Regions from separate parts of the Mesorhizobium sp. WSM4845 genome, predicted to be linked through region 1. Evidence: predicted binding sites of a transcription regulator. Region 1 holds the regulator's gene; each other region holds the start of a gene.
The links. The regulator LexA, encoded in region 1, represses DNA repair genes until DNA is damaged. The targets are predictions, from matches to a motif close to TGTTCNNNNTGTGTTCNG.

Region 1 (3,278 bases):
TCCCCGAAGAGATAAACGAATCGATGCGGCGCACCGGCATCTACCACATCATCTCCATTTCCGGCCTGCACATGGCGCTTGTCGCCGGCACCGTCATGGGATTGCTGCGCGGCGCCTTTGCGCTGTTTCCCGACTTTTCGTCGCGCCGGCCGGTCAAAAAATATGCGGCTGCTGCCGCACTCGTCTCCATCGCTGCCTATCTGATCTTTTCCGGTATCGTGGTCGCGGCTGAACGCAGCTTCATCATGCTGGCGGTAATGCTTGTCGCCGTGCTGTTCGACCGGGCGGCACTCACCATGCGCAACCTGGCGATTTCGGCCATCGCCGTTATCGTCGTGTCGCCGCACGAGGTGGTCGGCGCAAGCTTCCAGATGTCGTTCGCCGCGACTGCGGCTCTCGTGGGCGCCTATGCCGGTTGGTCCGACTATCGTGCCGACAGGGCCAAGGCGCCGCGACAGCGACGGTCACCGGTCGCTTTCGTCACGCGCAAGCTCGTCGCCGGGGCAGGCACCATCGCAATGACCTCCATCATTGCCGGCAGCGCCACCGCGCTCTTCGCCATCTGGCACTTCCAGCGCGTCTCGCCGCTCAGCCTGTTCGCCAATCTGGCCGTCATGCCGATCGTCACGATCGTCATGTTCCTGGCCGTCCTCAGCGCCTTGGCAATGCCTTTCGGCCTCGACGGCCCTTTCCTCTACATGATGGGCAAGGGCCTGACGGCGATGATTGCAATTTCGGGATGGATATCGGAGCGTTCGCCCGTCGATGCAGTCGGCCTGATTTCGTTGCAATCGGTTCTGCTGGTGACGGTCGCCTTAGTCATCGCCACGATGGCGACGACATGGCTGCGGCTTGCCGCACTTCCCTTTGCGCTCGCCGGCCTGCTGACGATTTCCGAGACGCGCACCCCCGACGTGCTGATCTCGGAGGATGCGCATCTGGTGGCGCTGCCGATCGGCGGCGGCGAACTTGCCGTCAACCGGATGCGTTCGAACGAATTCACCACCGACAACTGGAAACATGCGCTGGTTTCAACAACGATCGTCGAGCCGGAGACATTCGAAAAAGGAGATGTGCGGTTCGACATCGCCGATCCGGCCGACCTGCCGCCGGGAGCGCCTTTCACCTGCACTGCCGGCCTGTGCCTGGCCCGGCATCCGTCCGGCGCGCTCATCGCGCTCGCCGACAACCGCAAAACCGCGCGGCCGGCCTGTGCCTTTGCGGATTTGATCGTCATCGACGATGCCACAGCCTATTACAAACTCTGCCGCAACCCGCTGGTTCTCGTCGTCACCAAACGGCAGCTCGCTCGCATGGGCAGTGCCGCCGTCTTCTTCGATCCGCTATCGGCGAAGACGCGCGCAGAAATCCGTTTTGCCGTCAGACAGCCATACAGGCCTTGGCATGAGCAGCGGCGATTTTCGCGCGAGGCGAGGGGCCTGCCGCCATACCGCAGGGCCGAGAAACCCAAGAAGCCTGCCGTTCAGTAACGCCGGATCAGTCCGACGAGCTTGCCCTGCACCTTGACCCGGTCCGGCCCGAAGATGCGCGTCTCGTAGGCCGGATTGGCGGCTTCCAGTGCGATCGAGGCACCTTTGCGGCGGAATCGCTTCAGCGTCGCTTCCTCCTCGTCGACCAGAGCGACAATGATCTCGCCAGGCTGGGCGGTGTCGGCGTTGCGGATGATAACCGTGTCGCCGTCGAAGATGCCGGCCTCGATCATCGAATCCCCCTTGACCTCCAGCGCGTAGTGCGTGCCGCCGGTGATCATGTCCGGTGGCACCGAGATCGAATGCGTCTGGTGCTGGATGGCGTCGATCGGCACACCGGCAGCGATGCGGCCCATCACCGGTATGGAAACGGTGGCAACGACGTCGTCGTCATTGCCGGCCGCACGCATGCGCGAAGGCGCCGGCTTGATCTGGCGTCCGAGGCCGCCCTGGCCAAGGCTGCCTTGAATGACGCTCGGCGAGAATTTGCGCGCCGCATTGAGGCCCGGCGCGATCGAATCGGGCAGGCGCAGCACCTCCAGCGCGCGGGCGCGGTTGGGCAGGCGGCGAATGAAACCGCGTTCCTCCAGCGCCGTGATCAGCCGGTGGATCCCCGATTTGGAGGCGAGGTCGAGCGCTTCCTTCATCTCGTCGAACGAGGGCGGAATGCCGCTTTCCTTCAGTCGCTCGTGGATGAACATCAGCAGTTCATGTTGTTTGCGTGTTAGCATCGCGACCCCCAACAGAATCAGAAAAACAAACCCAGAACAAACACTATCTGTTCCAGTTGTGTTCCGCAACCATTTAAAGTTTAATGAATGTGTTGACGTTTTGTTCAGCGTAGCATCAGCACGCTGCAGGCGGCGCCCGCTGCGGCCGCGGGAGCGAATGGCTCGCGCACGACCAATCCGTTGGCGTCGGCCAGCATTCTGAGCATCGAGGAATCCTGGACACTGAACGGCGTTGCCTCAAGCGTGCCAGCTTCTTCCTTCACCACCGCGCGTACATAGTCCTGCCTGAGATCGTTGGCCGGCATGGCGGCGCCGAGCCGCGCCTGACGCATGTCCTGGCGAAACGCGCGGCCGCCGAGCCGCGCCAGCAGCGGCTTCAGAAAGAGCTGCGTGCAGACCAGGCTGGCCACCGGATTGCCGGGCAGGCCGATGCAGCGGATGGCGCCCAGCCGCCCGAACATCAATGGCTTGCCGGGCCGCATGGCGATTTTCCAGAAATCGAGCGCCATGCCTTCGCCGGTCAGCACGTCATGGACGAGGTCGTGGTCGCCGACCGAGGCGCCGCCCAGCGTAACGATGACGTCCGCGCCTGCGGCGACGGCTTTTTTCACCAGCGCGGCGATCGCCTCCTTGCGGTCGGGGGCGATGCCGAGATCGAGTGCGCAGGCGCCAACCGAGCGGGCCGCGGCGGCGACGCCATAGGCATTGGAGGAGATGATCTGGTCGGGGCCAAGGTCGCTGCCCGGCGGCAGCAATTCGTCGCCGGTGGCGATGATGGCGACCAGCGGCCGTTTCACCACGCGGACCTGCTGGTGGTTGGCCGACGCCGCCAGCGACAATGCCGCGGGATCAAGCAGGCGGCCTTTCTCCAGCAGCATGTCGCCCTGCAAGAAATCGAGCCCGAGGCGGCGGATGTTGCGGCCTTCAACCGTCGGCGCGGTCACTTCGACCATGCCGCCGCCGAGGTCGCGGACATTCTCCTGGATGACGATGGTGTCGGCGCCTCCGGGAAGCGGCGCGCCGGTGAAGATGCGCACGGCCTGCGCCGCGCCGACTG
Region 2 (3,278 bases), on a different contig from region 1:
TTGGGGCGCGCCCCCATTCACCTCTAAATCTTCTCGGCGGTGGGCGCTTCCCTCATCCGCCGCGCGCGCGCGTGCGGGGGGGCCGCCCGGCCGGCGTCGCGGCCAAGCCCTTTCTCCCCGTCCTTCACGGGAGAAGGTCCCGGCAGGGGGTTGAGGGGCGGCGCCAACATCCAGGATTTCATGCCAGGTCGCGCGCCTCGGGCACGAATGCCAGCGCCTCGGCAAAGATAGCGCTCGTGAAGGTGGCGCTCTCGACGGCGAGCATTGCTGCGGCAACGCCTTCGCGCAGCGCTGCGCCCAGCGTCAGGCCGCGCAGCAGGGCGGCCATCGTCGCGCCCGCCAGCGCATCGGCGGCGCCGACCGTGACTTTTTTCGGCGGCAGGATCAAGAAGGCGTCGGCCGCGTCGAAACCCAGCACCGGACCGTCACCAGCGGTGACCACGCCGCTTTTCAGGCCGGCGCGTCTTAGGCCGTCGACAATGCCACGCTCGTCGGCATCGACGTCGGCGCCGGTAAGCGCGCCGGCCTCGTGCCGGTTCATGAAGGCCATCGCCAGAAACTCAAGCACCAGCGTCAGCCGCGCCGCCTTGCTGGGCGAAACGGCAAGTGCAAACACGGGCTTGTCGGCTGCAAGCGCTACCAGCCGCTCAAGCGCCGCCGACGGCAGGTTTGCGTCGCAAAGGACTGCATCAGCGGTGCTGATTGCCTCGCGCACCTTGGCACGGCGGATCTGCTTGGCAAGTGCCAGGTCGTAGAGCGCCATGTCGGCGAGGCCGGCGATCAGCGCGCCGTCGCCGTCGATCAGCACTGTGTTGCTCGGCGTCGTGCGATCGAGGAACACCACGGACAGATCGGCAATGCCGGCTGCAGCAATGGCGCGTGAAAGCGTATCGGCCAGAACATCGCCGCCCCGTACCGAAAGCAGCGAGCCGGAGACGCCGCGGCGCACGGCGCAGCGCAGCGCATTGAAGACGGCGCCGCCGACTTCCTCGCGCATCGTGCCGGGGTTCGACGCCGCCGGCACGAAGGCGCCCGAAACCTGGCCGCGCCGCTCGATATAGGCGCCGCCTACTGCCAGGATCGTCGGCGACTTCATCATGCCCAGTGAGATGACCTTTGCTGCTGCCGGGTGGAGACTAGGTTGTCCGGCGGAACCCGGCAACCGGAGGCGCGATTCGGAAGATGCCTAGCAGAATCCTGCGGGTGAAGCCGGGATGCATCCTGGGTGAAACACGAAACAAAAAAAGAACAGATCCGGATATTGTTGGTTTTTCAATCGGTTGTATCCCCTTGCCAATCGAGAACAAAAAAGGTACAAATTGATAGGGATTACGGATTGTCCGGCCTTCATTGACGACCAAGGGGTGATGTATCATGGCTCAGAATTCTTTGCGGCTTGTAGAGGACAAAACGGTGGACAAATCAAAGGCTCTGGATGCGGCGCTGTCGCAAATCGAGCGTGCCTTCGGCAAGGGCTCGATCATGCGGCTCGGCGCAAACGAGCAGGTCGTCGAGATCGAAACGGTGCCGACCGGTTCGCTTGGCCTCGACATCGCGCTCGGCGTCGGCGGCCTGCCGCGCGGCCGCATCATCGAGATCTACGGGCCGGAAAGCTCGGGCAAGACGACGCTGGCGCTGCACACTGTGGCGGAGGCCCAGAAGAAGGGCGGCATCTGCGCCTTCGTCGATGCCGAGCACGCGCTCGACCCGGTCTATGCCCGTAAGCTCGGCGTCGACCTCGAAAACCTCTTGATCTCGCAGCCCGATACCGGCGAGCAGGCGCTGGAGATCTGCGACACGCTGGTGCGTTCCGGCGCCATCGACGTGCTGGTGGTCGATTCGGTCGCGGCGCTGACGCCGCGCGCCGAAATCGAAGGCGAGATGGGCGATTCGCTGCCCGGCCTGCAGGCCCGCCTGATGAGCCAGGCGCTGCGCAAGCTGACCGCCTCGATCTCGCGCTCCAACACCATGGTCATCTTCATCAACCAGATCCGCATGAAGATCGGCGTCATGTTCGGTTCGCCCGAGACCACGACCGGCGGCAACGCGCTGAAATTCTACGCTTCGGTGCGCCTCGACATTCGCCGCATCGGCTCGGTCAAGGACCGCGACGAGGTCGTCGGCAACCAGACCCGCGTCAAGGTGGTCAAGAACAAGCTGGCGCCGCCCTTCAAGGTGGTCGAGTTCGATATCATGTATGGCGAGGGCGTGTCCAAGACCGGCGAGCTGGTTGACCTCGGCGTCAAGGCTGGCGTGGTCGAAAAGTCGGGCGCCTGGTTCTCCTACAATTCGCAGCGTCTCGGCCAGGGCCGCGAGAATGCAAAACTGTTCCTGCGCGACAATCCCGATACGGCGCGCGAAATCGAATTGGCACTACGGCAGAATGCCGGTCTGATTGCGGAAAAGTTCCTCGAGAATGGTGGTTCCGAAGGCGGAGACGATGGTTTCGAGGACGAAGCCGGCGCCATGTAGGCTTCGGCAGTGGCCGGAGTTTGGCCATGATTCCCGCGCATCAGCTCCAGCCTGTTTAATCGAGTCCTGTATTGTTGCGTTCAAACCGCCGGCCTAGCGCCGGCGGTTTGCGTTTCAGCGGTGGCGCCGAGATGACCGGCAAGCCCCGCAAATTGGCCCAATTCCGTGTTTCTGGACAGGGTGCAACGCGGCGGCTAAAAGGCCATGTCCATTTGCCGTCGGCCGCGCCGGCGGCTCTCTCTAAAAGCTAAAAGGCAGTATTCATGAGTGGCGTGAACGAGATCCGGTCGACATTCCTCGACTATTTCCGCAAGGAGGGTCACGAGGTCGTCGCGTCGAGCCCGCTGGTGCCGCGCAACGACCCGACACTGATGTTCACCAATGCCGGCATGGTGCAGTTCAAGAACGTTTTCACCGGCCTGGAAAAGCGACCCTACTCGCGTGCCACGACGGCTCAGAAGAGTGTTCGCGCCGGCGGCAAGCACAACGACCTCGACAATGTCGGGTACACCGCGCGCCACCTGACCTTCTTCGAGATGCTCGGTAATTTCTCGTTCGGCGACTATTTCAAGGAGCGCGCCATCGAGCTTGCCTGGAACCTGATCACCAGGGAGTTCGGGCTGAAGAAGGACAAGCTGCTGGTCACGGTCTATCACACCGACGACGAGGCTGCCGGCTACTGGAAGAAGATCGCCGGCTTTTCCGACGATCGTATCATCCGCATTCCGACCTCGGACAATTTCTGGGCGATGGGCGACACCGGACCTTGCGGTCCGTGCTCGGAGATCTTCATCGACCGTGGCGAG
Region 3 (3,278 bases), 200 kb from region 1:
CGAATTCCGGCTCGCGGATGAACACAGACAGCATGCCCGCCGCCGAGATCATGACGTCTTCCGAGGTGACGATCGAAGCGCGCTTGTTGCCGACCAGCTCGGCATAGGCGCGCAGGCCGCGCGTCAAGACGTTGCGGAAGCCAGCCTCATGGGTGCCGCCTTCGCCGGTAGGGATGGTGTTGCAGTAGGAGTTGAGGAACCCGTCGCCGCCGAACCAGGTCACCGCCCATTCGAGCGAGCCGTGGCCGCCTTGCCTGTCGCTTTTGCCGGCAAAGATTTCGCGGGTGACCTGGAATTCGTCGCCGAGCGAGGCTTTCAGATAATCCTTGAGGCCACCGGGAAAATGGAACTCGGCCTTGGCCGGCGTCGTGTCCTTCTCATTGATCAGCGAGGGGTCGCAGGTCCAGCGGATCTCGACGCCACCGAACAGATAGGCTTTCGAGCGCGTCATCCGGTAGAGCCGCGCCGGCTCGAACGCCGCACCCTTGCCGAAGATCTGCTCGTCGGGATGGAAGCGTATTCTGGTGCCGCGGCGGTTATGCACCTCGCCGAGCTGCTCCAGACCGGTCACCGGAACGCCGCGCGAAAAGCGCTGGCGATAGAGCTGGCGGCCGCGAGCGACCTCGACCTCGAGATGGTCCGACAGCGCGTTGACGACGGAGACGCCGACGCCGTGCAGGCCGCCCGAGGTTTCGTAGACCTTGCTGTCGAACTTGCCGCCGGAATGCAGCGTCGTCATGATGACTTCGAGCGCAGGCTTCTTGAATTTCGGATGCGGATCGACCGGAATGCCGCGGCCATTGTCGGTCACCGCCAGGTATCCGTCGGCCGAAAGCTCGACATCGATGAAAGTCGCGTGGCCGGCGACCGCCTCGTCCATCGAATTGTCGATGACCTCGGCGAACAAATGGTGCATCGCCTTGTCGTCGGTGCCGCCGATATACATGCCGGGCCGCCGCCGCACCGGCTCCAGCCCTTCCAGAACCTCGATGTCGGCGGCACTGTAGCTCTCGCTGCCGTCGCGGGATGCCGGGCGCTTCGCCGCCTGCACCAGCGGGTCGGCCGGGCGCGCGGTGGCGCGAACCGGTTGCGGCTGCTTGTCCAAATTGCCGAAAAGATCGTTGCTGTCGTTCATGCTGGTCCTGGATTGCGATGCTGCGAATCACCACCCGATACTGCCACGCTTTTTGCGGGCAGGCGACGGAGGTTCCCGTTACGTTCGAGGATAGAGCCTCTTACTGCAAAACCATTCGACAACCAAGCGGCGGAAATGGGCCGAGGGCATCGACGCTTTGTAAACCTTGTCCGGAGGTTACGCCGGAAGGTTGGCCGAAAAAGGGTATTCGCGGATTGCTGCTGACCTAGAATGCGGCAGAACCCGAGAAGAGGCTGTCGCTTACGCATGTTGGATTACAGTTCGCTCCTGCTTGCGGCAGCGCTGTCGGGCACGTGCCTCAGCATCACCCTGTTTGCGATCTGGTGCACCGCGCCACAGGCACGCTTTGTGCTGACGGTGGCGTGCGGCATTCTCGTGCTCGTCGCACATGTGGTCTTGTTCTGGCACTATGCCAAGCATCCTAGCCCCTGGCTTTGCCAGATTGTACTTGCGCTTCTCAGCCTGGGCCTTCTGACCCTCTGCCTGTCGGCCATGCAGTATCTCGGCGTCCACGACTACAGGCGCGCCATCTTGCCGACCCTGGCTGCGATGGCGGTTTGCGCAGGCGCGACGTCGCTGGGCTTTGACGGCGTCGGCTTCATCGTCACCTACGCGACGGTAACGGCGCTGCTCTCGCTTATCGGGGTGATGTTCTGGATCAAAGGTGGTCATGATCGCCGGATATTGCTGGTCGTTTCGTTCCTGAGCGGCGTCTGTGCGCTGTCCTTCGGACTTTGCGGCGCGGTCCTGCTGGTCAAAGGCCAATGGGTGCTCGGCGTTGCGCCCGACAACTGGGCCGAACGGTTGAATTCCGCCGTGGCGGTCGCCTGCATGACGGGGCTCGGCGCATTGACGCTCTCCCTGCACCATTTGCAGGCGCAGATCGAACTGAAGGCCGAGACCATGACCGACCCATTGACCGGGCTGATGAACCGGCGGGCGTTGACGGCATTCTACGGCGAGCGGATTTTCGGCCCGTTCATGTCCGTCGCCATGTTCGACCTCGACCATTTCAAGAAGACGAACGATGTATTCGGTCATCCGGTCGGCGATCAGGTTCTGCGCCGCTTCGCCGCTGTCGTCAGAAAATACTCCAGGACCGGCGTCGACGCCTTCCGGCTGGGCGGCGAGGAATTCGTCCTCGTCATGTCGCGGATGACTGAAGAGAAGGCTTACGACATTGCGAGCAAGATCAGCGTCGCCTTCGGCGCGGAAGTCGTCGCCACCCAGCTTGGTCCGTTGCGCAGCACAGTCAGTGGCGGCATCGGCTTTGGCGGGACAGATGGCACCAGTCTCGACAATGTGCTGGCCGAAGCCGACGCCGCACTCTATGCGGCAAAGCGCGCCGGGCGAAATCGCGTCGTCGCCCAGAACAGGGCGAGCAAGGCCGACGCGCCGGCCTTGCGTTCTGCCTGATTGAGGCTTCTATCTTCTTGTTTGTCCGAAAACCGGATTCCACTTTTCGGGATCATGGTCTACTCCGCCGCCCCCAGATATTCCGACAGCGGCGGGCAGGAGCAGACGAGGTTGCGGTCGCCGGCGACATTGTCGATGCGCGACACCGGCGGCCAGTATTTGGCTGACGTGTCGGCATCGACGGCGGGGTAGGCCGCCTCCAGGCGCGAATAGGGATGGGTCCACTGGCCGGCCAGCGCCTCGGCGGCGGTATGCGGCGCATTGACCAGCGGATTGTCGGCTAGGGGCCATTCGCCTTTCGCCACCTTGGCTGCCTCGCCTGATATCGCGATCATCGCCTCGCAGAAGCGATCGAGCTCGCGCTTGGGCTCGGACTCGGTCGGCTCGACCATCAGCGTGCCGGCGACCGGAAACGACATGGTCGGCGCATGGAAACCATAGTCGATCAGCCGCTTGGCGACGTCGTCGACGCTGATGCCGGCACTGTCCTTGAGCACGCGGGTATCGAGGATGCATTCATGCGCGACGCGCTCGTGCCTGCCCTTGTAGAGCACCGGGAAATGCGCTCCGAGCCGCGTCGCCACATAATTGGCGGAAATGATCGCCGTCTCGGTCGCCTGCTTCAGGCCCGAAGCGCCCATCATCCGGATATACATCCAGGTGATCGGCAGGATCGAAGCGCTGCCGAACGGTGCAGCCGACACGG

Region 2: a site for LexA is predicted at 1,234-1,251, ahead of recA (recombinase RecA). Genes of this name have one in related genera too.
Region 3: a site for LexA is predicted at 1,206-1,223, ahead of parE (DNA topoisomerase IV subunit B). Genes of this name have one in related genera too.

Annotation. Positions count from the first base shown of each region.
Region 1 covers NZ_JBVVQA010000005.1:239,470-242,747, forward strand. Annotated here, with positions in the region: gene AC0L2C_RS08690 (ComEC/Rec2 family competence protein) at 1-1,490, shown strand, start outside; gene lexA (transcriptional repressor LexA) at 1,484-2,221, opposite strand; gene AC0L2C_RS08700 (molybdopterin molybdotransferase MoeA) at 2,326-3,278, opposite strand, start outside.
Region 2 covers NZ_JBVVQA010000022.1:8-3,285, forward strand. Annotated here, with positions in the region: gene AC0L2C_RS22785 (carbohydrate kinase family protein) at 179-1,099, opposite strand; gene recA (recombinase RecA) at 1,375-2,472, shown strand; gene alaS (alanine--tRNA ligase) at 2,736-3,278, shown strand, end outside.
Region 3 covers NZ_JBVVQA010000005.1:34,884-38,161, forward strand. Annotated here, with positions in the region: gene parE (DNA topoisomerase IV subunit B) at 1-1,135, opposite strand, end outside; gene AC0L2C_RS07765 (GGDEF domain-containing protein) at 1,403-2,572, shown strand; gene gcvP (aminomethyl-transferring glycine dehydrogenase) at 2,632-3,278, opposite strand, start outside.